Regions from separate parts of the Lysinibacillus sp. FSL L8-0312 genome, predicted to be linked through region 2. Evidence: riboswitches for the same ligand, from Rfam matches in the RefSeq annotation. Region 2 holds a riboswitch; each other region holds the start of a gene.
What was found. Region 2 has a riboswitch for S-adenosylmethionine ahead of MHI22_RS11370 (methionine ABC transporter ATP-binding protein). Riboswitches for the same ligand answer to the same signal wherever they lie in the genome.
Positions count from the first base shown of each region.

Region 1: another riboswitch for S-adenosylmethionine. It lies ahead of MHI22_RS13290 (bifunctional homocysteine S-methyltransferase/methylenetetrahydrofolate reductase); the one in region 2 lies ahead of MHI22_RS11370 (methionine ABC transporter ATP-binding protein).
Region 3: another riboswitch for S-adenosylmethionine. It lies ahead of MHI22_RS18820 (MetQ/NlpA family ABC transporter substrate-binding protein); the one in region 2 lies ahead of MHI22_RS11370 (methionine ABC transporter ATP-binding protein).

Region 1 is NZ_JBBOOV010000001.1:2,621,754-2,632,562, reverse strand. Features, by position in the region: gene MHI22_RS13295 (protoporphyrinogen oxidase) at 1-1,366, shown strand, start outside; SAM riboswitch class I at 1,466-1,566, shown strand; gene MHI22_RS13290 (bifunctional homocysteine S-methyltransferase/methylenetetrahydrofolate reductase) at 1,658-3,505, shown strand; gene metH (methionine synthase) at 3,498-6,929, shown strand; gene MHI22_RS13280 (GNAT family N-acetyltransferase) at 7,035-7,535, shown strand; gene MHI22_RS13275 (fatty acid desaturase) at 7,646-8,677, shown strand; gene MHI22_RS13270 (sensor histidine kinase) at 8,808-9,956, shown strand; gene MHI22_RS13265 (response regulator transcription factor) at 9,978-10,589, shown strand; gene MHI22_RS13260 (proline dehydrogenase family protein) at 10,629-10,809, opposite strand, start outside.
Region 2 is NZ_JBBOOV010000001.1:2,240,662-2,251,470, forward strand. Features, by position in the region: gene MHI22_RS11345 (glycosyltransferase family 2 protein) at 1-618, opposite strand, end outside; gene MHI22_RS11350 (polysaccharide deacetylase family protein) at 615-2,045, opposite strand; gene MHI22_RS11355 (nucleotide sugar dehydrogenase) at 2,062-3,387, opposite strand; gene MHI22_RS11360 (MetQ/NlpA family ABC transporter substrate-binding protein) at 3,909-4,757, opposite strand; gene MHI22_RS11365 (methionine ABC transporter permease) at 4,828-5,496, opposite strand; gene MHI22_RS11370 (methionine ABC transporter ATP-binding protein) at 5,486-6,514, opposite strand; SAM riboswitch class I at 6,598-6,701, opposite strand; gene MHI22_RS11375 (thioredoxin family protein) at 6,758-7,069, opposite strand; gene MHI22_RS11380 (TOPRIM domain-containing protein) at 7,084-7,425, opposite strand; gene gcvH (glycine cleavage system protein GcvH) at 7,516-7,896, opposite strand; gene MHI22_RS11390 (arsenate reductase family protein) at 8,103-8,459, opposite strand; gene MHI22_RS11395 (hypothetical protein) at 8,472-8,633, opposite strand; gene MHI22_RS11400 (acyl-CoA dehydrogenase family protein) at 8,691-10,475, opposite strand; gene MHI22_RS11405 (acetyl-CoA C-acetyltransferase) at 10,602-10,809, opposite strand, start outside.
Region 3 is NZ_JBBOOV010000001.1:3,727,527-3,738,335, reverse strand. Features, by position in the region: gene MHI22_RS18845 (amino acid permease) at 1-1,311, opposite strand, end outside; gene MHI22_RS18840 (PucR family transcriptional regulator) at 1,535-3,103, shown strand; gene MHI22_RS18835 (carbon-nitrogen family hydrolase) at 3,155-3,949, opposite strand; gene MHI22_RS18830 (pyridoxal phosphate-dependent aminotransferase) at 4,046-5,215, shown strand; gene MHI22_RS18825 (PPC domain-containing DNA-binding protein) at 5,337-5,840, opposite strand; SAM riboswitch class I at 5,963-6,067, shown strand; gene MHI22_RS18820 (MetQ/NlpA family ABC transporter substrate-binding protein) at 6,156-6,986, shown strand; gene MHI22_RS18815 (methionine ABC transporter ATP-binding protein) at 7,092-8,117, shown strand; gene MHI22_RS18810 (methionine ABC transporter permease) at 8,110-8,781, shown strand; gene MHI22_RS18805 (enoyl-CoA hydratase/isomerase family protein) at 8,795-9,574, shown strand; gene MHI22_RS18800 (alpha-hydroxy acid oxidase) at 9,589-10,749, shown strand; gene MHI22_RS18795 (CaiB/BaiF CoA transferase family protein) at 10,746-10,809, shown strand, end outside.

The DNA.
Region 1 (10,809 bases), 380 kb from region 2:
TATTACAGGATTATGCACAATGCATTATTTACAACGTCAAGTGAAGGAAAATAATGTAGATGTGCGTCTAGTGCTTGTAGAAAAAAATACATATTTAGGGGGCAAATTATATTCAACACATGAGCAAGGTTTTATTATGGAAACAGGTGCTGACTCGATTGTAGCTCGTCATAAAGGTGTTATGGAGCTTGTACAGGAGCTTGATTTTGAGGAGAATCTAGTTTACAACGAAACAGGTATTTCCTATATTTATACGAATAATGAATTACATGCCATTCCGGCAGATTCTACTTTTGGAATACCAATGAGTTTGGCATCCTTGGAGCAAAGCACATTGATTACAGAGCAAGGTAAACAAGATGCATTAAAAGATTTGACTTTACCAAACAAAGACTTCACAAAGGAAAGTTCAATTGGAGAGTTTTTAACCTATTATTTAGGGGAAGAGCTTGTGAAAAATCAAATTGCACCCGTTCTTGCAGGTGTTTATTCAGGGGATTTACACCAGCTTTCGATTGCCTCTACTTTACCGTACTTGATTGACTATAAGAACGAGTATGGAAGTATCATAAAAGGCTTTGATGCGAATCGTGAGCAATTTGCTAAAGCAGCCAATAAAAAGTTTATATCGTTCAAAAACGGTTTATCTTCTCTAATTGATCGTCTCGAACAAACATTAACTGATGTAGAGATCATCAAGGGTGTCGCAACTGTCAATGTTCAAAAGCAAGAAAACCACTATTCAATTGCCTTAGCTAATGGTGAAAGCATCGAGACAGATTATGTCGTTTTAGCACTGCCGAATGAGGCTGTTCAAGGCCTACTACAGGATGAATCATTAAACCGTTATTTTGACCAATTTACGACAGCTTCAGCAATTACGATCTATTTAGGTTTTGATGTACCAGACTCTAGATTGCCAGCAGATGGAACGGGCTATATTGTCTCACATAATTCTGACGTTACATGTAATGCTGCAACTTGGACAAGTCGTAAATGGAGGCATACATCAAGAGATCATAAATTACTTGTGCGACTCTTTTATAAAAGCATCAATCCAGCATATGAGCAACTCCGTGCCATGTCTGACGAAGAATTAGCAGCGGTTGCTTTAGAGGATGTGCGCAAGAGCCTAGGAATAGAGGAACAGCCAACAGTTATTAATGTCACAAAATGGATTGATCAAATGCCAAAATATGATCTAGCTCACCGTGAAGCATTACAAGGTTTAGTTCAAGAATTACAAGAAAACTATCCTAATCTATCCATCGCAGGTTGTTCATACTTTGGGGTAGGGATTGGTGCTTGTATTCAAAATGGGAAAAAAATCGGTGAGGAGCTTGCAAAGGAACTAGCCAATTTCTAAGCTTTTAAGTGAAAAATATCTTTGTTATGTGAAATAGTCTTGACTCATTCGTCAGTAAACGATATGATTCTTTTAATTATTTAAAAAATTCATACTACATTCTTATCAAGAGAAGCAGAGGGACTGGCCCATTGAAGCTTCAGCAACCAACTTTTTTGTCAGGTGCTAAATCCAGAAGACCATTGAGTCGAAGATGAGAAGGAAAAAACAATGATGAGTCATTAAAGCCTTCTTTTTTTTATAAAAGAAGGCTTTTTATTATACAGAGATATAGGAAGAGAGGCTAGTTTAATGAGATTGCTTGAAAGGTTAAAAACGCATGTATTGACGGCAGATGGCGCAATAGGCACAGTACTTTATGGCTATGGTTTGGAGTATTGTCATGAGGAAATGAATGTACAGAAACCTGAGTTAATTGAAAAGATTCATAGAGAATATATTGCAGCTGGTGCTGATATCATCCAAACGAATACGTATGGTGCAAATGCCATTAAATTAGCTCGCTATGGATTAGAATCGCGTGTCCAACAATTTAATGAAGCAGCGATTACAATCGCAAAGCGAGCTGCGGCAGATGGAGGTCAGTTTGTCTTAGGGACAATTGGTGGTATTCGTGGTATTCGTAAAAGTGATGCAACGTTAGATGAAATCTTAGCAACTATTGAGGAGCAAGCGAGTGTTTTACTTGCTGGGAATCCAGACGGCCTTTTACTCGAAACCTATTATGATTTTGAAGAATTAACAGCTACCTTAAAGATGCTACGGACAAAGACAAAATTACCGATTATTGCGCAAGTTTCCATGCACGAACCTGGTGTTTTACAAAACGGTATGTCTTTAAATAACGCCCTGCATGAGCTAGAAAAACTTGGTGCGGATATTGTGGGTGTCAATTGTCGTCTAGGTCCACACCATACTATTCAGGCGTTTGAAGGTGTAGAACTTCCTGATAAGGCATTTATGTCGGCTTATCCGAATGCTTCACTCCTTGACTTAGAAGATGGACGTGTCGTTTATGAGTCAGAAGCTGAATATTTTGGTCGAGCGGCTGTAGAATTACGTGATCAAGGGGTACGCTTAATTGGGGGCTGTTGTGGTACGACACCGAAGCATATAGCAGCAGCGAAGAAGTATTTAGAAGAGTTATCACCAGTTCATGAAAAGTATGCCAAACCCGAGAAGATTCAAATTGTTCGTGAAGCAGAGCCAACGAAGTATGAACCTCTTCATGAAAAAGTAAAGCGCGAACGCTCTGTCATTGTAGAGCTAGATACACCTAGACATCTGGAAATTGATGGTTTTCTGGAAGGGGCAAAACAATTGTATGATGCAGGAGCAGATGTCGTCATGATGGCAGACAATTCTCTGGCTTCTCCACGTATTAGCAATATTGCTATGGGTGCATTGTTGAAGAGTACTAATGGTGTACGTCCTCTAACACATATTACATGCCGAGATCGTAATTTAATCGGTCTGCAATCACATTTAATGGGGTTAAATGCATTAGGAATTCATGATGTGTTAGCTGTTACTGGTGATCCAACAAAAGTTGGGGACTTCCCAGGTGCCACAAGTGTTTATGATGTCTCATCAATGGAGCTGATCCAATTAATTAAGCAGTTAAATCAAGGCATTTCCTTCTCAGGTAAACCACTTCGTAAAAAAGCAAATTTTTCAGTAGCTGCTGCATTTAATCCAAATGTCCGTGTATTAGATCGTGCTGTGGCACGCTTAGAGAAGAAAATTGAGTATGGAGCAGACTACTTTATTTCACAGCCAGTATATACGAAGGAAAAAATTGTGGAAATTTATGAGGCAACCAAGCATTTGCAAGCACCTATTTATATTGGTATTATGCCCGTTACAAGTTATAAAAGTGCTGAATTCTTACATCATGAGGTGCCAGGCATAAAATTATCTGAAGATGCCTTAGCAAGAATGAAGGCCTGTGGTGAAGATAAAGAACGTGCAACATTTGAGGGGATTGCCATTGCGAAGGAATTAGTTGAGGTGGCTGCACAGTATTTCAATGGCATTTACCTTATCACTCCATTTTTACGTTATGATGTGACATTAGAGTTGATGAAATATATTGAGCAATTGGATGAACAGAAAAAAGGGGTAAGTATACATGGCTAAGCACTTGATTGAAAAGCAACTAGAGAAACGTATTTTAATTCTTGATGGCGCAATGGGAACAATGCTACAAAACGAAAACTTATCCGCTGAGGATTTTGGCGGGGAGGAGCTTGATGGCTGTAATGAAAATCTTGTGCTTACTAGACCTGATGTAATTAAGGAAATTCACCATAAATATTTAGAGGCAGGCGCAGATATTATTTGTACGAATACTTTTGGCGGGACACCTCTTGTGTTAAATGAATATGATCTTGGCGCAAAAGCGGAAGAAATTAATAAACGTGCCGTCGAAATTGCTCGTCAAGCAGTGGATAACTTTTCAACATCAGATTGGCCACGCTTTGTTGCTGGCGCAATGGGTCCAACAACAAAAACATTATCCGTAACTGGCGGTATTACATTTGATGAGCTAGAGGAAAACTTTTATGTACAGGCGAAGGCGTTAATTGAGGCAGGAGCAGACGTCCTTTTACTAGAAACTAGTCAGGATATGTTAAACGTAAAAGCAGGTACTCTAGGTGTAGCACGTGCTTTCGCGGCAACTGGCAAAGAACTACCCGTCATGATTTCAGGAACAATTGAACCGATGGGTACAACACTCGCAGGGCAAACGATTGATGCTTTTTATATTTCTATTGAACATATTAAACCACTATCCGTTGGCTTAAACTGTGCGACTGGACCAGAGTTTATGACGGATCATATTCGTTCATTAGCAGAGCTTTCCACAGGCTATATTAGCTGTTATCCGAATGCAGGCTTGCCGGATGAAGAAGGTTGCTATCATGAATCACCAGAATCTTTATCACAAAAATTAAAAGGCTTTGCAGAAAAGGGCTGGCTTAATATTGTAGGTGGATGTTGTGGGACGACTCCAGCTCATATCACAGCTATCCGTGAGGTTTTAAAAGATGAAAAACCACGCCAAATACCAGAGAAAACACATGGTCATGCGGTATCAGGAATCGAACCATTATTGTATGACGATTCTATGCGTCCATTATTTATTGGTGAAAGAACGAATGTTATAGGCTCTCGTAAATTTAAGAATTTAATCATTGATGGGAAGTTTGAAGAAGCTGCAGAAATTGCACGTGCGCAAGTAAAAAATGGTGCACACGTTATTGATATTTGTTTAGCCAACCCTGATCGTGATGAATTAGCTGATATGCGTGGTTTTATGCAGGAGGTTGTGAAAAAGGTTAAGGTTCCTCTTGTAATCGACTCGACAGATGAAAAGGTCATTGAGGAAGCATTAAAATTTTCTCAAGGAAAAGCCATCATTAACTCTATAAATCTAGAAGATGGTGAAGAACGATTTGATGCAGTAATGCCACTCGTAAAGAAGTATGGAGCCTCATTGGTAGTTGGAACCATTGATGAAATAGGAATGGCCGTTGATCGTCATCGCAAGCTTGAAATTGCCGAACGTTCCTATAAATTATTAACTGAAAAATGGGGACTTGCACCGGAGGATATCATTTTCGACCCGTTGATGTTCCCTGTAGGGACTGGTGATGAGCAGTATATTGGATCGGCTCTAGAAACAATTGAAGGAATTCGACTAATCAAAGAAAAGATGCCACAGACATTAACTGTACTGGGTGTAAGTAATATTTCATTTGGCTTACCACCAGTTGGCCGTGAAGTACTGAATGCTGTGTATCTTTATCATTGTACACAGGCCGGCTTAGATTATGCCATTGTCAATACAGAGAAACTAGAACGTTATGCATCCATTCCAGAGGCAGAAATTAAACTTGCAAATGACTTACTGTTTAATACGAATGATGAAACATTAGCAGTATTCACAGACTTTTATCGTGATAAAAAGAAAGAAAAAACCGAAGCGGATATACCAAAAACGGTTGAAGGTCGTTTAGCTTATTATATTTTAGAAGGTACAAAAGAAGGGCTGATTGAGGATTTAGATGCTGCACGCGAAATCTTTGAGGCGCCACTTGATATTATTAATGGTCCTTTAATGGCTGGTATGGCTGAGGTAGGTCGATTGTTTAATGATAACCAACTCATTGTAGCGGAGGTTTTACAATCAGCAGGCGTGATGAAGGCTGCTGTTGCCCATTTAGAGCAATTCATGGAAAAGGATGAAGAGAGTGCTGGAAAAGGGAAAATGGTTTTGGCTACCGTTAAAGGAGATGTGCACGATATTGGGAAAAACCTTGTTGATATTATTTTAAGTAATAATGGCTATAAGGTTGTCGATTTAGGCATTAAAGTAACACCAGCACAATTGATTGAAGCGATTCGCAAGGAAAAACCAGATTTTATCGGGCTATCAGGCTTACTGGTAAAATCAGCGCAACAGATGGTCATTACTGCTCAGGATTTCAAAGAGGCTGGCATTGATGTACCGATTTTAGTTGGTGGAGCTGCACTTTCTCGACGCTTTACAGAAACAAAAATTGCAGATGAATACAATGGTCCAGTTATTTATTCAAAGGATGCTATGCAGGGATTAGAGCAAGCAAATCTATTAATGGGTAAGGAAACGCGTGCGAATTTCTTAGCTGAAATCCAGGAATCTCGTCAAAAACGTCTAGAGGCAGATGTAAAAAGAGCTGCACGTCCAGCTAAAGAGATAACAATAAAGCCAGTACGTACTGTAAAGGGAGCGTCAGTATTTTTACCAGCTGATTTACGTCGTCATGTGAAGAAAGACTATGCAGTATCGCATTTATATCCATACGTCAATATGCGTACATTGCTGGGACATCATTTAGGCTTGAAAGGGCAGGTTCAGCAATTGCTAGATGCCGGTGATTCACGAGCAACAGAACTAAAGGATTTAGTAGATGATTATTTAAAAAGTGATTTATTAAAGCCTTCAGGTTTATATCAATTTTTCCCTGCTCAAGCGGATGGGGATGATGTCGTTGTTTATGATCCTGCCGATAGTAAAACAGAAATTGAACGTTTTACTTTCCCGCGCCAGCAAGTAGAACCATTTTTATGTCTTGCCGATTTCTTAAAAACGGTAGAGAGTGGAGAAATGGATTATATTGCGCTCATGGTGGTAACAGCAGGGCAAGGGGTTATGGCAACAGCTCGTCAGTTAAAAGAGGCTGGCAAATTCCTTGAAAGCCATGCACTGCAATCGACTGCACTAGAATTAGCAGAGGGCTTTGCTGAACGTATGCATCAAGAAATACGTGACCAATGGGGCTTCCCAGATGCCACTGATTTTACAATGAGAGATCGTTTTGCAGCTAAATATCAAGGGCAACGTTTTTCTTTCGGTTATCCTGCGTGTCCTAACTTGGAGGATCAGGAAAAACTATTCGGCTTATTAAAGCCTGAGGATATTGGCGTTCACCTTACAGAAGGTTTTATGATGGAGCCTGAAGCATCTGTTTCAGCGATTGTTTTTGCTCATCCCGATGCTCGCTACTTCAATGTTTAAGGCGTAAAATAGGAGGATATAGATAGTCAATGAATTGACTATCTATATCCATTCCATTGAATCATTGAAGAGTGTGAGGACAATTTCATTAAGGAAGTGAGCAGGATGATTCGATTCATGGAAGAAAAAGATATACCTGAGGTTTTAGACATCTATAATGATATTATTTTAACAAGTAAGGCTGTCTACCGATATGATATACAAACTTTAGATGAAAAAATGCGATGGTATAAGGAGCAGCAAGCATTCGGCAATCCACTGCTTGTATTTGTGGAAAATGGGATTGTTGCTGGCTTTGCTACTTATAGTCAATTCCGTCCTTACCCTGGTTATCAATATACAATGGAGCATTCCGTCTACGTGCATAATGAGCATTATCAAAAGGGAATTGCAACGAAGCTCATGCATAAGCTTATAGCGATTGCAGAGGAGCGGGGTGTCAAAACACTCGTTGCTGGCATTGATGGAGAAAACATTGCTAGCATTAAAGTACATGAAAAATTAGGTTTTGAATATGCAGGTACAATTAAAAATGCAGGCTATAAATTTGAACAATGGCTAGACCTTGTGTTCTATCAGTTGCATTTGAATGGACCAACATCATAAAAAGGATATGACAAATGTCATATCCTTTTTATGATGTTTGCGTCTGTTACTGACTTGTACTCTTGTTTTATGATGAGGTCATAAGAAAAAAAGAAACGAGGGAGTAAAGGATGGCAACTATTAAAGAAAAAACAAAAAAGTTACGCCAAGATGTAGCGCCATTTGCTAAATCTAATACGGGTAAAAGTGTTTTTCAAATGATAAATACACTTGTACCGTTAATTGCATTGTGGGTGGCTGGTTACTTATTAGTAGATGTTTCACCTTGGCTAACAGTTGGCTTAAGTGCCATTTCAGCGGGGTTTGTCGTACGAACTTTTATTATTTTTCACGATTGCACACACGGATCATTTTTCAAAAGTAAAAAGGCAAACGACTGGGTTGGATTTTTTACTGGAGTGCTAACATCATTCCCATATGAAAAATGGAAACGTGAACATACAATTCACCATGCAACAAGCTCAAACCTAGACAAGCGTGGTATTGGTGATATTGATATGATGACAGTGGAAGAATATATGCAAGCTTCAAAGGGACAACGATTATGGTATCGCTTTTATCGTAACCCATTCGTTATGTTTGGGTTAGGACCATTATATATGGTGCTTATCTTAAATCGTTTTAATCGTAAGGATGCAAGAAAGAAAGAACGCTTGAACACAATTTTAACGAATATCGTTATGGTCGGAATTTGTGCTGCTTTAATTTTCTTCATGGGCTGGCAAGCATTTTTATTAGTCCAAGGCGTTACCTTATTTATTGCTGGTTCTTTAGGAATTTGGCTGTTTTATATTCAGCACACATATGAAGATTCTTATTTTGAACATGAATCAGAATGGGATTATGTTAAAGCCGCAGTGGAAGGTAGCTCGTATTATAAATTGCCAAAGATTTTACAATGGGTTACAGGGAATATTGGTTTCCACCATGTCCATCACTTAGCTCCTCGAGTACCTAACTATAATCTTGAAAAAGCACATAATGAAACGCCGCCTTTACACATGGCAACAACGATTACGTTACGTACAAGTTTAGAATCATTACGTTACAAGTTATATGATGAAGATCAAGGCAAATTTGTATCGTTTAAAGAAGTAAATGAAATCATAAAACGCAAAGCAAGAGGCAGTATTGCCGCTTAGTTGAAAACAGCCATCTCTGCAAACGAGATGGCTGTTTTATGTAAAAGGATGGGTTTTGTCTAAAGCGTGTGCAGGCATAAATTAAATTTTCTTGTTATAATAAGGGAAAAGTAGGAAAGAGCGTGAGATTATGTTGAGGAAATGGCATAGTATTATTCCGAATAGTCCAATGCTCAGTGTATATTTATGGATTATTTTTTGTTTCCTACCGTTTTTCTTCATTTTTAGGAAATCATCTTATATCGAAATCTCGATTGGCATTACGTTTTTAATGCTTTATTTTATTTTCTATCGATTTTCCATGAATTCGAAAAGCGGTTTAGTTTATATGTGGATCAGCTTTGAAATGGCCATCAATATTGTCATGACCATCTTATATGGCTATGTGTATCTATCTATTTTCACAGCATTTTTTATTGGCAACATACGAAGACCTGTCGGCTTTTATATTATGTACGGTCTACATATTGGGTTTACAGTTATATCTACCGGTGTCGGCTTCTTTGTGGAGCTTCACTTATTTTTATCGCAGCTACCTTTTGTTGTGCTAACCATTCTAGCTGTTGTTCTTTTACCATTAACGATTTATTCCAAAAATAAACGTGAAAACTTAGAGGGGCAGTTAGAAACAGCTAATGAACGTATTGCCGAGTTAATTGTTTTTGAGGAACGACAACGAATTGCTCGTGATTTGCATGATACTTTGGGGCAAAAATTGTCCATGATTGGCTTAAAAAGTGATCTAGCTTCTAGGTTGATTGAACGTGATCCACAGCAGGCTTTGATTGAGATTAAGGATATACGCCAGACGGCAAGCATTGCCTTAAAAGAGGTTCGTGAATTGGTGTCAGACATGCGGACGGCAAAATTTGAGGATGAGCTAATGCGTATTTCTCAAATACTAAAGGCAGCAGAAATGGAGTTTGTTTTTGAAGGAGATAAAAATGCATTGCAAGTTCCGCCACTTGTCGAAAATGTTTTATGCATGTGCCTAAAAGAGGCGGTTAATAATGTTGTCAAACATAGTGGAGCAACAAAATGTGAAATTGCTTTCCATCAAAACTTTAAGGAAGTTTACTTAATCGTTCGGGATAACGGACAAGGTATTACGAAAAAACAAGCATGGAAAACGGGGAACGGATTGAAGGGAATGCGGGAACGCTTAGAGTTTATTAATGGGTCCTTTAAGATTGAAAGTGTTGAGGGTACTACATTAACGGTAACTATACCAGTGGCTATTACGCATCAAAATGTCAAAGAAAATCTGAAGAACATATAGAATAGAAAAGAGGCTTGTGACATGATACGAATTGTGATCGCTGAAGATCAGGGGATGCTATTAGGGGCTCTTCGCTCTTTACTTAGTATGGAAGAGGATATGGAGGTCGTCGGCTTAGCAAAAAATGGTGAGGAAGCATTGACGCTGGTGGCAGAGCATCAGCCTGATATTTGTATTATGGATATTGAAATGCCAGTGAAAACGGGACTAGACGCAGCAGAAGAAATGCATAGTATTGGCTCAGATTGTAAGGTCATTATTTTAACTACATTTGCCAGACCAGGTTATTTCGAGCGTGCTAGGAAAGCGAGCGTAAGAGGCTATTTATTAAAGGATAGCCCTATTGAGGAATTAGTAAGTGGGATTCGTACAATAATGGACGGTAAACGTATTTATGCACCAGAGCTTGTTGATTTTGTCTATGAGGATGATAGTGAAAATCCTTTAACAGAGCGTGAAAGCCAGGTGCTGACACTTGTGGCAGAGGGCAAGACGACAAAGGAAATTGCGGCAGAGCTATTTTTATCTGCTGGAACGGTACGTAATTATATTTCAACCATTTTAGAAAAACTAAATGTTGGTAATCGTATTGAGGCCATTGCACGCTTTAAAGAAAAAGGATGGAACAAATAAAGAGAACCTTATCGCATGAGCGCGATAAGGTTCGTTTTTTTACTTTTTGCGTTTTGTTATACGTCCAAGAACGAATGCACCTGCTGCTACAGCAAGAACAGTATTCGTTTTTTTCGTAAACACTTGTTTTGTTACAAGGTTAAGGTTTTGAGGACGCTCAGCTAAACGGCGCATAAAGTAGCCGTACCAATCTTCACCGAATGGAACGTACACACAGAAG
Region 2 (10,809 bases):
AATACTATATAAATATAAAAATTTATTAAACCTAAAGTAAATCACACTTTCGGCTCGCATTAACATGACAATAAGTGATACAACCAATAAAAATAAACTGGCCATAAAAATAGAAATGCCCCAACGTTTTTTTGTCATATATTCATTCAAAGGCTGTAAAAATTCACAGGCAACGTAATACCGGATTTGTCCATCTATCTCTTTCGTAAAAAAACGTTTAACCTTAGCCTTTAACTTTACTTTAGCTTCATAGCCCTCAGGCATCGCTCCACCTGGTATTGTAAAATTCATTGTTAAAATTTCATCGATGAGTAAATGATGGGGCTGATTCGTGTAAACAAGGATACCTGTTACTGAAATATCCTCCGCATAGTATTTGTCTGAACTCACTTGACGTCGTGCTCGTTTAATTTGCACCTCAAAATGAGTTTCATAGCGCAAGCTTAGTTGTTGGAGCCGATAAATTTCATTCACATCGGCAGGATCAATTTCATCTTTCTGGTAAGATGCGCCACGCCGATTGACAAGGCTCCGTACATTTTCGGGATCAGGAATATTTGATAAAATCCGACGATCAGAGCGTGGTATGGTTAAAACCTCTTTTTTCGTTTTCATCATTCATTCACATCCCTATTTGAATCTTCTTCAATCCAAGTCGACATTTTACTAAAGCTGTAACCATCTTGTTGCAGCTTTTCAATGATGAGTGGCAGTGCTTCTACCGTATTAGTTCCATCTAAAATGTGCATGACAATGACCTTTCCTGGCCCGACCCTAGACATCACTCGATCATAAATGTCTTGTGCTGTATACTCTAAATTCCAATCAAAAGAAGCTATATCATACATAGCAATCGTTTTAATGCCCGCAGCAGTGATGATTTTGGCTGTTCGCTCATCCATTATGCCTTGTGCTGGTCTAAAATAGAGTAGAGGTGGCTCTTGTAGCGCATAGGTCAAAGCCCTATGTGCTTTTACTAAATCGTCCTGTAAATCTTCGGGTGTCATTTTCGTAACATCTAGATGGTAATAGGAGTGACTAGCTACCTCATGACCTTCCTCTACAATCATCTTTGCTAATTGTGGATTTTTCTCCACGCCACTACCGATCAAGAAAAAGGTGCTTTTGATTTCATATTTACGTAAAATATCCAACACTTCTTTTACTCTTTTTTCATGTGCCCAGTCATCAAAAGTAATCGCAATCTCCTTTTTAGTCGTCTCTTTCCGATAATATAAATTCGGCTTGACCTGCTCATAATTTAAATTGGGGCTAACAGCATCATAACCAGCTATCTCTTCTACAGACTTTGTTAAATAGCGCTCATCTAATAAATCACTTAAAGTAGTAAAGGTATACTCCCGTTCATTCGCTAATTGGGCTAATAAAGGAATGGCATCCATAATAGCAGGGTTAATGTATGTGTTGAGATGAATAATAGAGCCCCTATCAATATATTGGCCGATATAGTCGATCAATTCCTGAGCACTTTGCATTTTTCGATCAAGTGGATTAATAGATAATCCAATAACGGCCTTCATATTTAGTGCTGCTGCTGCTAAGCGCATATTATCGGTAACATCACCTGAGCGACTGCGAACAAATTGTGGTGTATAACCTAAATGCTCTTTAAAAATTTGATTGGTTAAAACGATTTCTTCATACGTTTGGTCATAATCTAAAGTTGATACATCTGGAAATGTCAATGTACCATTTTGCACCTCATGTCCCCTTTTTAATATTTCTTTAACAAGCTCTGGCTCCTGAGCAACACGCATCCCCTCTAGAAAAAAGGTTGCTTTCATATTCGATTCATCTAATTTTGTCAGTAGTAACTCCATCGTTTCATTATCTGCGAAGCCATTAAATGTTAAGGCAACCTTTGGCACAACTATATTGGCATGACTGATTAAGTCACTCATAGTACCATCAGATTTTTTGACGTCTATGGTAGAATCAACTGGGTGAATCGTTTCTTTAGGAGTAGATTGACAGCCTGCTAACAACATTAGAATGAGCAGACCACATAGTTTAAGTTGTTTCATTTCCCATGAATTCTCCTTATAATTTGTAATAATTTTTATTTTTAAACAGAAAATGGGTATTTCGTGTATCAAAAATTAAAGAAGCCTGTTGGTCAATTAAAGAGTAATCAATATCTGAATGATTCGTTAAAATTAATACTGCGTCTGCCTGTTGGATTATTTCTACTGTTAGTAGGTCCGTCTTGACAAGAGCTTGCTCTACAGAAAAGGTTTCAATAAAAGGATCGATAATCTTTAACTGACACTGATTATCTAGTAGTTGTTGAATAACACGAAGTGCTGGAGATTCACGTGAATCATTTATATTGGGCTTATAAGTAACGCCAATGACAACAATGTTTGCCTTACACAGCTCTTTACTTTGTAGACGTAAGTAGTTTTCTAATCTGTTCACCACAAAATGAGGCATGGAATCATTGACTTTATCTGCCGCTTCAATTAGCGTTGCCGAGATCCCGTGTTGTTGTCCTGCCCACAATAAGTATTTAGGATCGACTGGAATACAATGCCCTCCTACTCCTGGTCCAGGTGTAAATGGCATAAAACCATATGGCTTTGTAGAAGCTGCATGAATGACTTCCCAAATATCGATATCCATTTTGTAGCAAATCTGACTTAACTCGTTGACAAGGGCAATATTAATTTGACGAAATGTATTTTCCAGCAATTTCTCCATCTCAGCCACTCTTGGGCTTGAAACAGGACAAACATTGGTATGAATGACTGTTTCATAAAAGATCTTTGATACTTCTAAGCATGCTGCAGTTATTCCACCAACCACTTTAGGCGTATTTGATACGGAAAAGTTGATATTTCCTGGATCCACACGTTCTGGTGAATAGGCTAAAAATAAATTTTGACCAATCACAAAACCATAGTTTTCTAAAATAGGCTGGACAATTTCTTCTGTTGTCCCAGGATACGTTGTGCTTTCAAGAATAACTAACCCATTCGTCTTGATATATTGTCCGATGGTATGTGTTGCTTCTTTTATATATGAAATATCGGGAGTTCCTTCTGCAGTAGTAGGTGTAGGCACACAAATCATAACGACATCCACTTGTGAAAGCTTAGAAAAATCATTCGTTGGCTCAAATTGATTACTCTTTAGCATTTGCTGTATATTTTCTTTAGGTAGATCAGCGATATAACTATGACCATTTTGTAACTGCATGATTTTATCTTGGTTTTTATCAAAGCCTATTACCTGAAACCCACTTTGAACCATTTCCACTGCAAATGGTAACCCTACATAGCCAAGCCCAATAACCCCAATTGTAGCTTTTTTTGTGTGGATTTTTTTTGATAAAGCTTTGCTTAATGATGTCGTTTCAATTGTCATAAAAAATTACTCCTTTATCTAATCTAGTAGTCCATTGTCATCGTTCTTTTCGTTACAGCTTCGTTTGACCATAGTTATTCATGGCAAGCATTCTGCAAAGTAATTTATCACTTCTCATCATCGTACTGTACAGACTCCTTTCATCGCTACATACTTACGTATGATTTTTCTAGTCAAAATAGATTAAAAAAATAAATTTAACTCAAAAAAACTTCATCAACATTTATATAGTACTAATTATAACTAAACAATTTCTAAACAATTATAAAATATACTCATAAACACCTACATTTTATGTAATTTAATAATATTTGTGCAATAATGTTCATCCTATTTAACAAATAATTTCAGAATTACTTTCTAACTCTAAAAAAATCAACACTAAATTATATTAATTATTGGTAAATCAACATTTTTTAATAATTGCAATAAAAATAACCCCCTCAAGTATCATTAATGAGCAATACTTGAGGGGGCTAATAAAAAAGTAAGTGAGTTAGATCACTCACTTACCCTTTGAATTATTGTACTGGTACTACTGCACCTTTCCATTCTTCTAAAATGAAGTCTTGGATTTCTTTAGAAGTTAATACTTCTAATAATTTTTTAATTTCTGGTCTTGTTTCGTCGCCTGCACGTACTGCGATGATATTCACATATGGAGATTCTTTGTCTTCAAGAGAAATAGCATCTTCGATTGGATTTAAACCATTATCGATCGCAAAGTTAGAGTTGATAAGTACTGCATCGCCCTCATCATTTTCATACATTTGTACAAGCATTTCTGGTGCAGTATTCGCATCGAATTTAAAGTTTTTAGGATTTTCTTCAATATCCTTTATTTCTGCTGCCGTTTTATCAATACCTTCTTTTAATTTAATTAAGCCTTTAGCTTCCAGTAATGATAGCATACGACCGTGGTCTGATACTGAGTTAGAAAGTAAGATTGTTGCGCCTTCAGGCAGATCTTCTAAAGTTTTATATTTTTTTGAGTAAATACCGATTGGTTCAATATGAACGCCACCAGCATTCACGAAATCATAGCCATTATCTTTAATTTGTAACTCCAAGTATGGAATATGTTGGAAGTAGTTTGCATCAAGTGTTTTTGAATCTAGATCTTGGTTTGGAAGAACATAATCTGTATAAGTTTCAATTTCAAGGTCGATGCCTTCTTTAGCTAAAATTGGTTTTGCTTTATCTAGGATGACTGCGTGTGGTGTATTAGAAGCACCTACTTTTAATGTTACATTGTCTTTACTATCTGTTTGATCAGATGCTGAATTGGCATCTTCTTTTTTATCTGTACCACAAGCTGCTAATGCTAGTACAAGTATAGATAAAAATAATCCTGCTAATAACTTTTTCATTTATGACACTCCCTTTTATTTGTTTCAAATATGTTAGCGGTTAGAACCGGATTAACCTCTTTTAGTCTTACTAACGTTTATCGATCTTCACCGTTATGAGATCACCAATCCATTGAATGATAAATACAACTACTAAGATCAAAATAGTTGCCATTAATGTCACATCTTGGCGATTTCGTTGGAAGCCGTCTAGGAAAGCTAAGTTACCAAGACCACCTGCACCGATAATCCCTGCCATTGCAGTATAACCAACGAGGGCAACAGCCGTTACAGTAATTCCTGAAATTAGTGCTGGTAAAGATTCAGGGATCAGTACTTTCCAAATAATTGTGGATGTTTTTGCCCCCATTGAACGGGCTGCTTCAATGACACCTTTATCTATTTCACGTAACGCAATCAATACCATACGAGCGTAGAACGGGGCTGCACCAATAATTAGAGCAGGTAATGCCGCATTTGCTCCCCGAATCGTACCAAGTAAGAATTTCGTAAATGGAATTAATAAAATAATTAACACGATAAATGGGATGGAGCGGAAAATATTAACGATTGAACCCGTTAAAAAGTTAACCATTTTATTAGCCCATAGCTGATTAGGGCTTGTTAAAAATAGAACGATCCCAATGACTAACCCAAGAATAAATGTGACAACTGTAGAAATTGCCGTCATGTACAATGTTTCATACATAGCTTGCCACATATTTTCCCAGTCTACGTTTGGAAAAAGATTAGTTAGCATTTGCGATCACCTCCGTTTGTACTTCGACTGTATTTAAATAACGAAGGGCTTCAGCCACATTTGTTTTCGAGCCATCAATTTGCACAATCAGTGTACCGTATGCACCGTTTTTCGTTTGCGAAATATTACCATGAACAATGCTTACTTCTACATCAAATTGTTTCACAAGATGTGAGATAACCGGCTGCTCGGTCTTTTCACCAACAAAAATCAGTTTGACAAGTTGTCCAGTTGGATAATTTGTTTTGATTTGTGCCACCGTATCCTGTGTTTCCTTTGTATCCGTAATCTGAGATACGAATTTTTTAGTAATAGCCGCTTGTGGTGCTTGGAAAACTTGCAATACCTCACCACGTTCCACTATTTCGCCTGCCTCCATGACCGCTACACGATGACAAATTTTGCGGATGACATGCATTTCATGGGTAATCAAAACGATTGTTAAGCCTAAACGTTCATTGATATCAACGAGTAAATCAAGAATGGCATCCGTCGTTTCAGGATCGAGTGCGGAAGTCGCCTCATCACATAGTAAAACCTCTGGATTATTCGCTAGTGCACGGGCAATCCCTACACGCTGCTTTTGTCCACCAGAAAGCTGGGATGGATATGCCCTGTCACGTCCCTCTAGACCAACAAGTGCAATTAATTCCTTTACTCGTGCTTCACGTTGAGCCTTTGAAACACCTGCTATTTCTAGAGGAAATGCAATATTTTCGGCAACTGTTCTAGACCAAAGTAAATTGAAATGTTGGAAAATCATACTTACCTTTTGTCTAGCTGCTCTAAGCTTTTGCCCTTTAATCGATGAAAATTCTTGACTGTTCACCGTTACTGTTCCTGTTGTCGGTTTCTCTAAACCGTTTAATAAACGAATCATGGTACTCTTACCAGCGCCACTATAGCCGATAATGCCAAAAATTTCACCTTTATTGATGGTAAGGTTGACGTCTTTGACTGCCGTTAATTCGCCATTTGCTGTTTTGTACTTCTTCGTAATATTTTGAAGCTGGATCATAGCGAATACTCCTTTTCTCATATAGAAAACCCCTTCACTCACAGACAAGTAGAAGGGGTCACGTATAATAACGTTAAACCGTTCTCTCATCTTTCAAAGAAAAATCTTTGAGTGATTTGGCACCTTTTCACTTTGTGATGGTTGCCGGGCTTCATAGGGCACTTCCCTCCGCCACTCTTTATAAGAGTTCGATATATTTAATGTTTTAGTAATATATTTGATACTTTACCACGCTAGTAAAGTTCAGTCAATTGATTTTTTTAACAATTCGTATAAAAATGGTACGGATTGAAAAGCATAAATCTTATCTGTCACTTTTCCGCCATCACTAACAAGTAAACACGGAACACTTTCAATTTGATGCTCAACAGCAACATGCTCTAAAAAATTTATATTCGCTTTACCTATTGGTAGCTGTGGCAGTAATTGTTCAATAATGGCCATCATTTTAGATGCCACTGCACACGTTCCACACATCGGTGTATATAAATAAAATGCAGCTTTCTGTCCCGACTGTTTAGCCGTTTCCCACTGCTCTTTTGACCATTCTTCCATTTCCTCACTCAACCTTACAAAATATATTCATTATGGATTGAAAAATGTGCACGCAGTAATATCATCGCTAACACTTTTCTTGGTGTCGTCTCTACTTCCTTATAGGTTGGCATTGTACGTAAATGCTCTGCCTCTGGATAATGTCTGTCCATTAATGCACGCAGCTTATCGCCTGAAGTATCTGCATCAAAAAAAGTAAATAGCTCACAGCTCTCATAGGGATCGAGCAGCTCTTCTAATTGATGCACACCAATTGTACCATTCGTACATAGTATTGTAACATTCTCATTTAAAATTGGCTCAATTTGTAGCTTATCTGAGCGTCCTTCTACTATTAAGCATTTTCCCTCGAACATTACGCCACCTCCATTTAGACATCCCCATTATAAGTCATTATATAACAAAAAACGCCGGTAGTTTCCGACGTTTTTCGATTATAGCTTGTCTTATTCAGCGATCATTTCTTCGTATTGCTCTGCTGTCATTAGTTTTTCAACTTCTGATGCATCAGCAGGCTCCACAACGATCATCCATGCTTTTTCATATGGTGATTCATTAACGAATTCTGGGCTATCTTCTAAATCTGCATTTACTTCAACTACAGTACCTGAGATTGGTGCATACAATTCAGAAACAGTTTTAACTGATTCTACGCTACCGAATGGATCATCTGTTTTGATTTCGTCGCCAACTTGTGGAAGCTCAACGAAAACGATATCTCCTAATTCAGATTGTGCGAAGTGAGTAATACCAATACGTACTTTTCCATCTTCTGTTTTTACCCATTCATGTTCTTCAGAATAACGTAAGTCTTTAGGTGTGCTCATGCAAAAAACCCCTCCATAAATATGTAATATATTCACTTTCAGTGTGCCATACTTCTCCTATAAAAACAAGATTCAATTACGTGCGAGCTTAATTGCAGTCCACAATTTTTTCAAGTTACTTGAAATACATCTCTGTTAAAAATTTGTGACATCTGCCGGTGACTTTATCTCGGTTAGAAGAGTCGTTCGATCCTGTTTAAATACGGCTATTTCCAAGTTTGCTCAAAATCTGATTCTTTAAACCCTAGCGTTACTTTTTGGCCATCCGTTACGATTGGACGTTTGATTAACATCCCATCAGAAGCAAGTAGCTCCAGCTGCTCATCTTCAGTCATTTCCGCTAGCTTGTCCTTTAAACCAAGCTCACGATATTTCATACCCGATGTATTAAAAAATTTCTTCAAAGGCAGTCCACTGGCTTGCCAAATGGCTTTTATTTCATCCTTTGTTGGCGATTGCTCTACAATGTGTACCTCTTCATAGGAAACCTCATGATCATTTAACCACTTTTGTGCTTTTTTACATGTCGTACATTTCGGATAATGGATAAATTGAATCGTCATTAAAATGCTCCTCTACTGTCTTTTTCTGTAGTATACCATCATAATTGTTTCGAATGGTGGAACTTCTCTCATTTTCGTAAGCCTATCCATCCGTTTTGCTGTTCTATTCATCACTTTCTCCATTTTATCCGTCAATCTAGCTGTTCTATCCGTCAGTTTCACGCTTCTATCCATCTCTCATAAAAAAACCTAGCTATCCTCTTACAGATAGCTAAGTGAAAGTGTATGCTATTAAACAATATATTTTTCAGCTTCGATTAGTTTAACAGAAGCTTCACGTTTCTTCGCAATTAAGTTATAAGGATTATTGCGTGTTAATTTACGAAGTGCAGATAATGTCATACGTGCTGCATCGCCATCTGCTGAAGCAAGAATTGTGTCTTTTGCTTCCTTTTCGATTTCTGTGAATGCTTCTTGGCAGAAGATTTGCGTGTATAGCAATTTCTGCTGTGCTTTTTCAGCGCCATCACGAGCAATTGCCTTTTCTGTACGTAAGACAGCTGACTCCATTGCAAATAATTGGTTAGCGATATTGGCAATATTCACTAATACCTCTTGCTCCTGATCAAGCTTCGCACCAAAGCGTTGTGCTGCTAAGCCTGCAGCTAATACAGCAATCTTCTTAGCATTTTTCACTAAATATTTTTCTTGTGCTAGTGGCTCTGTACCGATGTCTTCTGGCATTAACATTAGCAGCTCTTGCTGTAAATTTTGAGCAACTTGTAATAAAGGAAGTTCGCCTTTTAGCGCCTTTTTCATAAATGTGCCAGGGACAATCATGCGGTTAATTTCATTTGTACCTTCAAAAATTCGATTAATACGAGAATCACGGTAAATACGCTCTACCTCATATTCAGCCATAAAGCCATAACCGCCATGTAATTGTACGGCTTCATCTGCAATATAATCTAATGTTTCCGACCCAAATACTTTCGCAATAGAGCATTCAATTGCATACTCAGCAATAGCACCTGCAATTACTTTTCCTTGCTTTTGCTCTTCAAGGCTTAACTGGCTTAAACGATCCTCAAATAGACCAACAGTACGATAGTTTAATGATTCGGACGCGTACAATTGAGAAGCCATTGTTGACAATTTCTCTTTTGTTAGATTGAAATCAGAAAGCTTTGTTTTAAATTGCTGACGTTGGTTTGTATACTGGATAGCTAACTCCAATGCACGTTTAGAGCCACCAATTGTGCCCACACCAAGCTTATAACGACCAATATTTAAAATGTTGAAGGCAATGACATGCCCACGACCAATTTCACCTAATAGATTTTCTACAGGTACTTCCGCATCTTCTAATACTAATGTACGAGTTGACGATGATTTAATCCCCATTTTCTTCTCTTCCGGGCCTACTGAAACGCCATTGTAGGCACGTTCTACGATAAAGGCAGAGAATTTATCACCATCAATTTTTGCATAAACAACAAATACGTCAGCAAAGCCTGCATTTGTAATCCATTGCTTCTCACCATTTAAAATATAATGTGTGCCTGCCTCATTTAATTTCGCAGTCGTTTTTGCCCCTAGAGCATCTGAACCTGAGCCTGGCTCTGTTAATGCATATGCTGCGATTAATTCACCTGAAGCAAGCTTAGGTAAATATTTTTTCTTTTGATCTTCATTACCAAATAGAACGATTGGTAGTGAACCAATCCCAACATGTGCACCATGTGTGATGGAAAAACCACCTGCAACAGACATTTTCTCAGCAATTAAAGCTGAAGAAACTTTGTCTAGTCCAAGCCCTTCATATTCTTCTGGCACATCTGCTCCAAGCAAACCTAATTCGCCTGCACTTTTTAGGAGACGCACTGAATGCTCAAATTCATGGTGCTCTAAATTTTCAACTACTGGTAAAACTTCATTTGCTACATATTCCTCTGTTGTTTTAGCAATCATCTTATGCTCGTCAGTGAAATCTTCTGGTGTAAATACACGATTTAATTCCACATCTTCAATTAGAAATCCGCCGCCTTTAATGAAATCAGTTGTTTTTTCAGTCATGATAAATTCCTCCCAATATATCTATTTTGATTGTTTAATCCCCAAATGAACATGTATAGAAAAGCTTGATGTGAACATGTTCGGAGGCAACCGTAAACCGTACACCTCAAGCTGATCTAGAAAATTTTATAAAATTTCAAATACACCAGCAGCACCCATGCCGCCGCCAATACACATTGTCACCACGCCATATTTCTTCCCTTGACGCTTCAATTCATGAATAAGCTTTAACGTTAAAATAGCTCCTGTAGCACCTAGAGGGTGACCTAATGCAATTGCTCCACCATTGACATTGACTTTTTCTTGGTCGATGCCTAAATGACGTACTACCTGT
Region 3 (10,809 bases), 1.5 Mb from region 2:
AATAGCGACGACAACGCATGTAAATAAAATTTGTGAGCGCATAGACTCTATAAAGAACATCGCCATTAATAAAGCTGTTGTAGCGAGTATTGTGAAATACGTTAAATAAGGGAAAAACCACATCTTCACCTTTAATAGCTCTAAATTTTCTTGTTCAATCTTGCGTCGCATTCTTAATTGTGAAAAGGCAATGATTAAATAAAGTATTAAAGTAATCGCACTACAAGAGCTCAGTAAAAACATAAAAACTTTATCTGGTGAAACATAATTCATAATAACTGCAATATACGAGAAAAATGTTGCTGCTAAAATGGCATTGACAGGTGCACCCTTTTTGTTTAATTTTAAAAATGCTTTTGGCGCTTCTCCCTTTTCTGCTAAAGAAAATACCATGCGTGATGTTGCATAAAGTGCTGAATTTAAACACGATAGCACCGCTGTTAACACAACAAAATTCATAATTTGTGCGGCAGCAGGAATTCCAATATAATCGAGTACCGCTACATAAGGACTTGTTAAAATATCGGAGGAATGCCAAGGCAATAGCGTTACTACAACCGCTATAGAGCCCACATAGAAAATTAAAATCCGCCAAGTAATGGAATTGGTAGCTTTCGTTACAGCAGCTAATGGTTCATCTGATTCACCAGCAGCAATGGCCACAATTTCTGTTCCCATGAAGGAGAAAATAACAATGACGACACCCATTAGAACAGCACCAAAACCATTAGGTAAAAAACCACCTTGCCCGACTAGATTGGTCATACCTACAGCATTAAAGTTTGGGGCGATGCCAAAAATAATGAAGGCACCAAGACCAAGGAAAACCACTATACTTGCAACCTTAATAAGAGAGAACCAATACTCAAACTCACCAAATGCTTTGACAGAAAGAACATTCGTTAAAGTAAGTGCTACGGTTAGTAACAAACTTAATAGCCATAAAGGCATCCCGTCATACCAATATTGAATAATGGCTGCCGCTGCTGTTGCTTCTAGTGCAATCGCAATGACCCAGAAAAACCAGTACAGCCATCCAATCATAAAACCTGCCCACGGGCCAATGGCTTCATGCGCATAATGTGCAAATGAGCCACTCGTTGGATTAACAGCTGCCATTTCGCCTAGCATACGCATAACTAAAATAACGATAATTCCTGCAAATATATACGATAAAATGGCTCCTGGACCAGCTAAATTAATAACTGAACCACTCCCCATAAATAGGCCAGCACCGATTACTCCTGCAATAGCAATCATCGTCATATGCCGCTTCTTTAACCCTCTTTGTAAATGCGTTTGTTGCTCCATATCTGTCACCCCTTTTAGTAGATTGCTTGATCGCTTACAAAAATTTTACATGTTTCATAACGTTGAAGTAATAGACAAACTGTAAAATTATATACTTTTGTTTTAAACATAATGTAAAATAGACTAAATATTCTTAAAATACCATATCCACGAATTTATAAGAAAATATAAATCATCAGACAGAAAAAAATATACAATGCATACAACTAAGGGAGGGGCTAAATTGAGTCCGTTTCAACTTAAAGTACTAGATGTTTTGGAAAATAAGTATTTTCATAAGGCAGAGGTTGTGGCAGGTCATGAAGGATTATCAAGGATTATCAAATGGGTACATGTTCTTGAAATCGTACAGGTTGATCATTTTTTAGTTGGTGAGGAGTTAGTATTAACAACAGGAATTAGTCTCCAGCATAGTATCGCTAATTTTACCGCATTTGTAGAAGCCATCATTCAAAAAAATTGTGCTGCTCTTTGTATTGAGTATGGCTCTTATATTCAGACCGTTCCAAAAGCAATACTAGCACTGGCAAACCGGCATCAGTTTCCCATTATTGTTTTTCATGAGGCAGTTCCTTTTGTTCGTATTACGCAGGATTTACATAGCCAAATTATCAATCAGCAATATTTAATGATTTCTTCGCTAGAATCTTATGCACAAGCTTTGAACAAAAATGCTGTCTTAGGACAAAACACAGAAGATATTTTACAAAATATGTATAATGAATTAAAAACACAAATCATGTTTTCCATTAAGGGACGCAATCCTATCTTTTTCCCCAATACGACACACCAAAAACGACAGCAGCTATTAACATTGAACAAGTCTGCTCAGCAATTTAAACATGGGCCTATTTTTATCTTTGATCAGCATTATGCAAATTTAACACTCTATCGAGAGGATGGACTATTTTCAGAGTTTGAATTATTAATATTAGATCGTACAGCAACGGCGCTGGCACAGCTATTAATGCGAGAGTTTTATATTGAGGAAAAAAAGAATATTGAGGATGCTACAATTTTAGTCGATTGGATTGATCAAAAATTATCTAAGGAAGAAATCTATAAATTTATCGTTACACATTACGCGGGCTATACACAATCTAGTGGAGCTGTCTTTATTTTATCCTCTCCTACTACAGTGACAAAGACACAGGAGGATATGGTCTATAGTAAGCTTTATTATCGAAATCTCTTTGAGCAACATGGATTTATGCCATTTTTATTCGAAAGAAAAAGCTATATTATTTTTATTTTACTTCATACGAAAGACAGTAAAGCTATTCGTGACATATTGAATAGCATTTTTTCCACACTGCCCAATACCGACTTTTATAAAAAGCAGCAAGCACAAGGTTTTCAAATAGCCGTTGGAAAGGTTGTTTGCGATGTAGAAGAAATTCCTAAAAGCTATCAAACTGCTTTAGAAACTTTATATATTTGCCGCAAAGTGCAAACGTCCTCTTTCTTTTATGATGATTTGCATTTATATCATTTAATCTATAAATTACAAATGCAAGTGAATTTACAGGAAGTGATTTACGATTATTTACAGCCCGTTATTGAGTACGATAAAAAATACAATAGCAAGCTTCTTGAAACATTACAGGTTTATTTACAAACAAATGGCTCCAAGCAGCAAACAGCCAACCAATTATTTATTGTTCGTCAAACACTCTATCACCGCTTAAGAAAGCTTGAAGGTTTACTAGGTGAAAATTTCATGAAAGGACATAACCGCATTACATTAGAATTTATGCTATTGGCAAATTCATTGATTGAGGATAAGGGCTAGAAAAAAGATGGCACGCTCAAAAGATTACTCCCTCTTGAGCGTGCCCCTCTATTAGCCTTTCACGACAACATCATGATATAGTCCTGGTCTACGGTCGTCATAAACTGGAATTCTTCCACGTACTTCATCGACAATAGAAAAATCTACATCAATCACCGCTACTTCTTCATCCTCTGCACCGATCCAAAGTACTTCTCCCCAAGGCTGTATAATCATCGATTGGCCATTAAAGTTTTCTACCTTTTTTGAAATGCGATTAACTGCTATTACAAAACATTGGTTCTCAATCGCACGAGCTTGCAGCAATGTTTTCCAATGATCAATCCTTGGTGTTGGCCACTGGGCTGGTACAAATAATACCTTTGCTCCTTGTAATGCGTGTGCACGTAACCATTCTGGGAAACGAATATCATAACAAATGACCCCAGCAGCTTCAATATCTCCTAGAGCAAATCGATTCATTTCATCCCCTGCTTCTAAGTAGAGATGCTCATCCATTAAACGGAAAAGATGTGCTTTGCTATATTCCCCTACAAGTTCTCCATTGCGATCAAATGTATACATCGTATTATAAAATTTGTCGCCTTTCTTCGTTGAAACAGAACCACCTACAATATGTACACCAAGTTCCTGTGCTAATTCAGCCAAGAAGGATTTCGTACGTTCACCATCGACATCCGCTAGTTCAGGCAGCTTCTCTAACGCATAGCCTGTATTCCACATTTCAGGCAGCACAATAATTTCTGCTCCTTTTTTTGCCACTTCTCGAATCTTGTCCTCAGCTCGTGCAAAATTTTCTTCTACTTTGCCAAAGCCAACATTTAATTGAATACAACCGATTTTCATAGCCATTCCTCCTCTAGACAATTAACAAAAAAAGTAATACTATTTGCTTCATATTCTTCAATAATAATTATTATATTCTGAAAAGGGTGATCATGCATGGAATTCTCTAAAAAACTACAGCAACTACCCACTCAATTTTTTGCAGCGTTAGTTCAAAAAGTAAATAATGCCTTAGAAGAAGGTCGCGATGTCATTAATCTTGGTCAAGGAAATCCCGATCAACCAACGCCCCCTCATATCATTCAAGCATTACAGGAGGCGGCTGAAAATCCACAAAATCACAAATATTCACCATTTCGCGGTATCGCTGAATTACGCCAAGCAGCTGCCGACTATTATAAACGTGAATATAATGTGAATCTAAATCCTGACACAGAGGTAGCGATTCTTGGCGGGACAAAAATTGGACTCGTTGAGCTACCTTTAGCCGTATTAAATCCAGGTGATACAATGCTCTTACCAGACCCTGGCTATCCAGATTACTTATCAGGTGTCGTATTAGGTGATGTCCATTTTGAAGTGATGCCACTTTTAGCTGCAAATGATTTCTTACCTAATTATCATGCATTACCTGATGAAGTGAAAGAGAAGGCGAAGCTACTTTACCTAAATTACCCGAACAACCCTACAGGTGGTACAGCAACACTTGCATTTTTTGAAGAGACCGTTCGCTTTGCGAAGGAACACAATATTATCGTATCACATGATTTTGCTTATGGGGCAATAGGATTTGACGGTAATAAACCTATTAGCTTCCTACAAGCTGAGGGTGCAAAAGAAGTAGGAATTGAAATGTACACACTCTCCAAAACTTATAATATGGCAGGCTGGCGTATAGGCTTCGCTGTCGGTAATGCCGACATTATTGCTGCCATTAATCTAATTCAGGATCATCTGTTTTGTAGTCAATTCCCTGCTATTCAACAAGCAGCAGCAGCGGCACTTACAGTTTCCCAAGAATGTGTGGATGAACTGCGAGCTACCTATGAAGGTCGCCGCAATGTACTCATTGAAGAAGCTCAAAGAATTGGTTGGCATGTAACGGCTCCAAAAGGCTCCTTCTTCGCATGGCTCCCTGTACCATTCGGCTATACTAGCGAGCAGTTTGCCGATTTATTATTGGAAAAGGCTGATATCGCTGTAGCAGCAGGCAATGGCTTCGGCCAATATGGCGAAGGCTATATCCGTGTTGGTTTACTTGTTAGCGAGGAACGCTTACGTGAAGCAATCCATAGAATCGAACAATTACAATTATTCAACCCTTAACCATGCAATGAGGCTGGGACAAAAGTAAAAATGTTAGACCGATTATAAGCTCGGTCTAACATTTTTTAATTCAGGAAGGAACATGCAACTCAGTGAAAAGAAAAAGTTAGTATCATTTTCGCTATTTTTCAATTTTCCTTGGCTGCTGTAAACCGTGTTCTAATGGATAAAATTGAACATGGCCTGTTTCTTCATCAAATTTTCGAAAGTGCTGGATGCCTTGAACCTCAGCTAGCACTATGTCAGCCGTAATAACAGGGTTCCCGCTCTTCATTAAATGCCCCCCTGACACGACGCCCCATTGATCACTCATAGAACCATGGAAATGTGTTTCATATCCCCCATCACGCTTACATACTACGCCAGAGCCTTGGATCAATTCGAGTGGCCCCTCTTTTTTTATGACATCGCTAAAACTTACGTTAATCTGAGATGTTTCATCAGGTACTAAATAAACAAAGCTACTCTTTTGAAGGCTACCTATACAGCTAACAATTGTTGCTGACTCAATATGGTTCTCCTCACAAAGTGCCTCCATTCCTTCAATAATGTCTGTACCCATTAGCAATCGAGCACTCACAACCTTGCCAAATGAACCTATACCATAATTAACTCTTACAGACATTGCTATCCCTCTTTCATGACGAAATATTATAATAATATAAAAAATTTAAAAAATATTTATTGACTTACTATAACCTATAAATTATATTAGTTCTATCGGAATTACAAAAAAATATGATAAATCTCTTATCAAGAGTAGCTGAGGGACTGGCCCTATGAAGCTCGGCAACCTCCTTTTAGAAGGAAGGTGCTAAATCCTGCAAACGATTATCGTTTGATAGATAAGAGAGGACATTTTTTCATGAGCCTCTCTTAGTTTGTAAGAGAGTTTTTTTATTTTCAAAAACCGATAAAAACAATCTTGGAGGTAGTTTTCATGAAAAAGAAAAATAAATTTTTAGTAGGTTTAGCAAGTCTTACATTAGCAGCAGCTCTAGCAGGTTGTGGCTCTAAAGAAGAGAGTAAAGGTCAAGCTGAAGCAATTAATGAAAATAAAATCGTCGTAGGTGTCACATCTGGTCCACACGAACAAATCGCAGAAGTTGCAGCGAAAGTAGCCAAAGAAAATGGGCTAGAAGTAGAGCTTAAATCATTTTCTGATTATGTTTTACCTAATACATCTTTATCTGAAGGTGATCTTGATGCGAATAGCTATCAACACGAGCCTTTCCTCGATACGTTTAATAAAGATCATGATACAGATTTAGTAACAGTAGGCAAAACGATTTTAAATCCAATGGGTATTTACTCTGAAAAATATAAATCCTTTGAGGACATTCCAGATGGTGCAACGTTTGGTTTACCAAATGATCCAACAAATGGTGCTCGTGCCCTCTTTGTTTTACAAGAAGCAGGCTATATAAAATTAAAAGATGGGGCAGATTTAACAGCCTCTATCCGTGATGTAGAAGAAAACAAAAAGAATTTAAAATTCATCGAATTAGAGGCAGCTCAAATTCCTAAGCAGCTTAGTGAAGTAGATGTAGCAGCTATTAATACAAACTTCGCATTGGAAGCTGGCATTAATCCTAAAGATGACGCTATTCTTTTAGAATCTACTGACTCTCCATATGTGAACTATATTGTGGTACGTGCAGAAAATGAAAATGACCCAACAATTAAAAAGTTCGTTGAGGCTTACCAATCTGATGAAGTACGTCAATTCATTGAAGAAGAATTCAAAGGTTCAGTAATCCCTAGCTGGTAATACATTCAGGAAGCTTCTAGTAGCTGAAGAATCTGCCGAAATTCCTCTATGGAAAACGAGCAGATTCTTGCTTTTTAGGAGCTTGAGAAAGGAGCAATCAATCGGATGATTCAATTACAAAATATCTCAAAAGAATATAAGACGAAAAAAGACATCATTAAGGCTGTAGATGGAATCAATCTCCATGTAAAAAAAGGACAAATTCATGGTGTGATTGGCTATAGTGGTGCAGGTAAAAGTACACTCATTCGTTGCGTCAATCTACTAGAGCGACCTACAGCTGGAAAAGTGTTAATCGACAATGTGGACATTACTGCCCTTTCTCTTCATGAATTACGGCAAACACGCCAAAAAATCGGGATGATTTTCCAACATTTTAATCTATTAAAAACGGCAACCGTTTACCATAATATTGCTGTTCCTTTAAAGCTACTTGGCTATAACGAGAAAGAGGTAAAAAACCGTGTGACTAAATATGCTGAAATTGTTGGATTAACAGACAAACTAGGCAGCTACCCTAACCAACTTTCAGGTGGGCAAAAGCAACGTGTTGCTATTGCACGTGCCTTGGCACAGGAGCCAGAGGTTTTACTTAGTGACGAAGCAACAAGTGCACTCGACCCTGAAACAACCGAAGCCATTCTTGAATTGTTGTTAAAAATTAACCGTGAATTAGGCATTACGATCCTGCTGATTACACATGAGATGAATGTCATTCAGAAAATATGTGATGAGGTTTCTGTTCTTGAGTCCGGAAAAGTGGTGGAATTTGGTACGGCTATTGAACTTTTTGCTAAACCGAAGCATCCTACAACGAGAAAGTTTTTAAATACGATTTCACAACGTAATTTATCCCCTTCCCTGATCGAGCAGTTAAATGTTTCAGGCAGTGTCATTCGTTTAACCTTCCTAGGTGAAAGTACTGGTAAGCCATTACTAGCAGAAGTTACGAAAGTGTATGATGTACAACCAAATATTTTAACGGCAAATATTATTGAATTAAAAAACGGCATTGTTGGTAACATTGTGGTGCATTTACATGGAGAACTTCACATTGTCCAAAAGGCACTCACATATTTTACGGAAAATGGCGTCGCGGTGGAAGAATTAGGAGGCGAATTCAATGAGTAGTATTCAAAGCTTTTTTACAGATTGGTCAGATGTAATTGGCAAATCAATTATCGAAACATTTCAAATGGTCGGAATTTCTTTATTGTTTTCCATTCTCATTGGGATTCCATTGGGGCTATTAATCGTATTAACACGACCAGGTCAATCCTTTGACAATAAATTTTTATATCAATTTTTTAATTTAGTCATCAATATTATACGTTCTGTCCCATTCATCATTTTATTATTCTTCATTCTACCTTTTACTAAGCTGATCGTCGGCACAACAATTGGGGTTAAAGGTGTTATCGTTCCGCTAGTTGTCTATACAGCTCCTTATATTGCTCGACTGATGGAATCTGCGCTATTAGAGGTGGATTCGGGAGTGGTAGAAGCCTACACAGCCATGGGTATTAAACGTCGCCATATTATTTGGCATGTGCTATTACGTGAAGCTCGTCCATCTATTATTTTAGGCTTAACAATTGCCACAATTGGTTTAATCGGTGCTACGGCTATGGCAGGAATGGTTGGTGCTGGAGGTTTGGGTGACCTCGCCTATCGTTATGGTCATTTACGCTATGAGGTCGATGTTATGTATGCAACTGTCTTTATCTTAATCATTCTTGTGCAAAGCATTCAATCCATCGGCAACCGCTTCGCTGCGAAATTGAAAAAGGATTAAGAGGAGAATGACAATGACAACTGAAATTTATGTAGAGAAAAATGGTTATATTGCAACGTTAGTGTTAAACCGACCTGATAAACGGAATTCCTTATCAAAGGCGATGTTTCAGAACATAGTAGAGCAACTTGAGCAGTTACGTGTAGATTCTTCTATTAAGCTCTTAATTGTCCGTGGCGTTAATGAAGTAGCCTTTTCATCTGGTGCCGATATTAGCGAGTTTTTAGATATTCGTTATGCCGCGGACAATGCCAAAGCCTATAATGATTTGGCTCTAAAGGCGATTGATACCCTCTATAAATTTCCTCACCCGACAATTGCTATGATTCAGGGTTTAGCCATTGGTGGTGGCTTAGAACTAGCCAACGCATGTGATTTTAGAATAGCGACACCAAAGAGTAAGCTTGGCATCACAGCGGCGAATATTGGTATTGTCTATAATCTTGAAAGTACAAAGCGTCTCATCAATCTTGTTGGTGTTGCCAAGGCGAAAGAGATTTTATACACAGCCAACATTTTTACAGCACAAGATGGAAAAAACATCGGTTTAATCACAGCCTTACATGAGCCAGAGGATATTGAAAGTGCCACGCTGCATTTTGCTGAACATCTATTAAGTAAATCATCCATTGCAAACGCAGGCATCAAAAAAATGATCCAAGCAATTGTAGATGGTGAAAACGAAGAAAGCGATGAGCTGGCACAGATCGTTCTTAATTCATTTAGTTCAGATGATTATAACGAAGGTATTCAAGCCTTCTTAAACAAAAGAAAGCCTATTTTCAATAAATAAGTGAGGTAGTAACGATGACAAACATAACTGATGGTGATCTACTCTTAAAAAATATTACTGCACAAGCCCCCTTCCCCATTTGCTTTGCAGATTTAGAAAAGGCCGTAGCGGAAAAAATCGAAGCTGGACCTTTTGGCTATATCCGTTCAGGTGCTGGTGGTGAACAAACACTGCGCAATAATCGTGCAGCTTTCGAAAAGTATTCTATAGTTCCTCGCTTTTTAAAGGATGTTTCAAATGTTCAAACATCGATTAATTTGTTTGGTAAAACATACCCAACTCCATTGCTCTTTGCTCCCGTCGGCATGAACGGAATGGTTCATGATGAAGGTGAGCTTGCTGTAGTACGTGCTGCCGAGCATTTAAACATGCCCTATATTCAAAGCACCGTTTCCACTTATGCACTTGAAGAAGTTGCTCAAGCTGCTCCTTCTGCAACAAAATGGTTTCAATTATATTGGTCTACTAATGAAGAAATCGCTTTTAGTATGGTGGCACGAGCGGAGGCAGCCGGATTTGAAGCGATTGTCTTAACTGTCGATACAGTAATGCTTGGTTGGCGTGAAGAAGATGTCCGCAATCAATTTTCACCATTGAAGCTAGGCTATGCACGAGGCAATTATATGAATGATCCCGTTTTTACAGCCACTTTACCTGATGATTCATTCGAGTCCTACGTACAAGGTGTCTTGCAAAATGTCTTCCACCCAACACTTAATTGGGCGCATGTTCGAGAATTAAAAAAGCGTACAAACCTTCCTATACTATTGAAGGGAATTTTACATCCTGAAGATGCGAAGCTAGCTATCGACAATGGTATTGATGGCATTATTGTATCAAACCACGGTGGCCGTCAATTAGATGGTGTTATTGGTTCACTTGATGCACTTCCTGCTATTGCGAAAGTTGTGAATGGACAAATTCCTATTATTTTAGATAGTGGTGTCTATCGTGGCATGGATGCTTTAAAAGCACTTGCTTTAGGAGCGGATGCCGTTGCAATCGGACGCCCTTTCGTCTATGGGCTAGCCCTTGAAGGACAACAGGGCGTCGAAAAGGTGATGACCAATCTTTATGATGAATTAAAGGTTTCCATCGCTTTAGCAGGTGCGACCTCTGTCAAAGGATTACGCAACATCACATTAGTCAAACATGATGGGACTGAGGTTAGATGAAACAAGCATTACAAGGATTAAGAGTTGTTGATTTATCGCAAGTACTAGCTGGTCCTTATT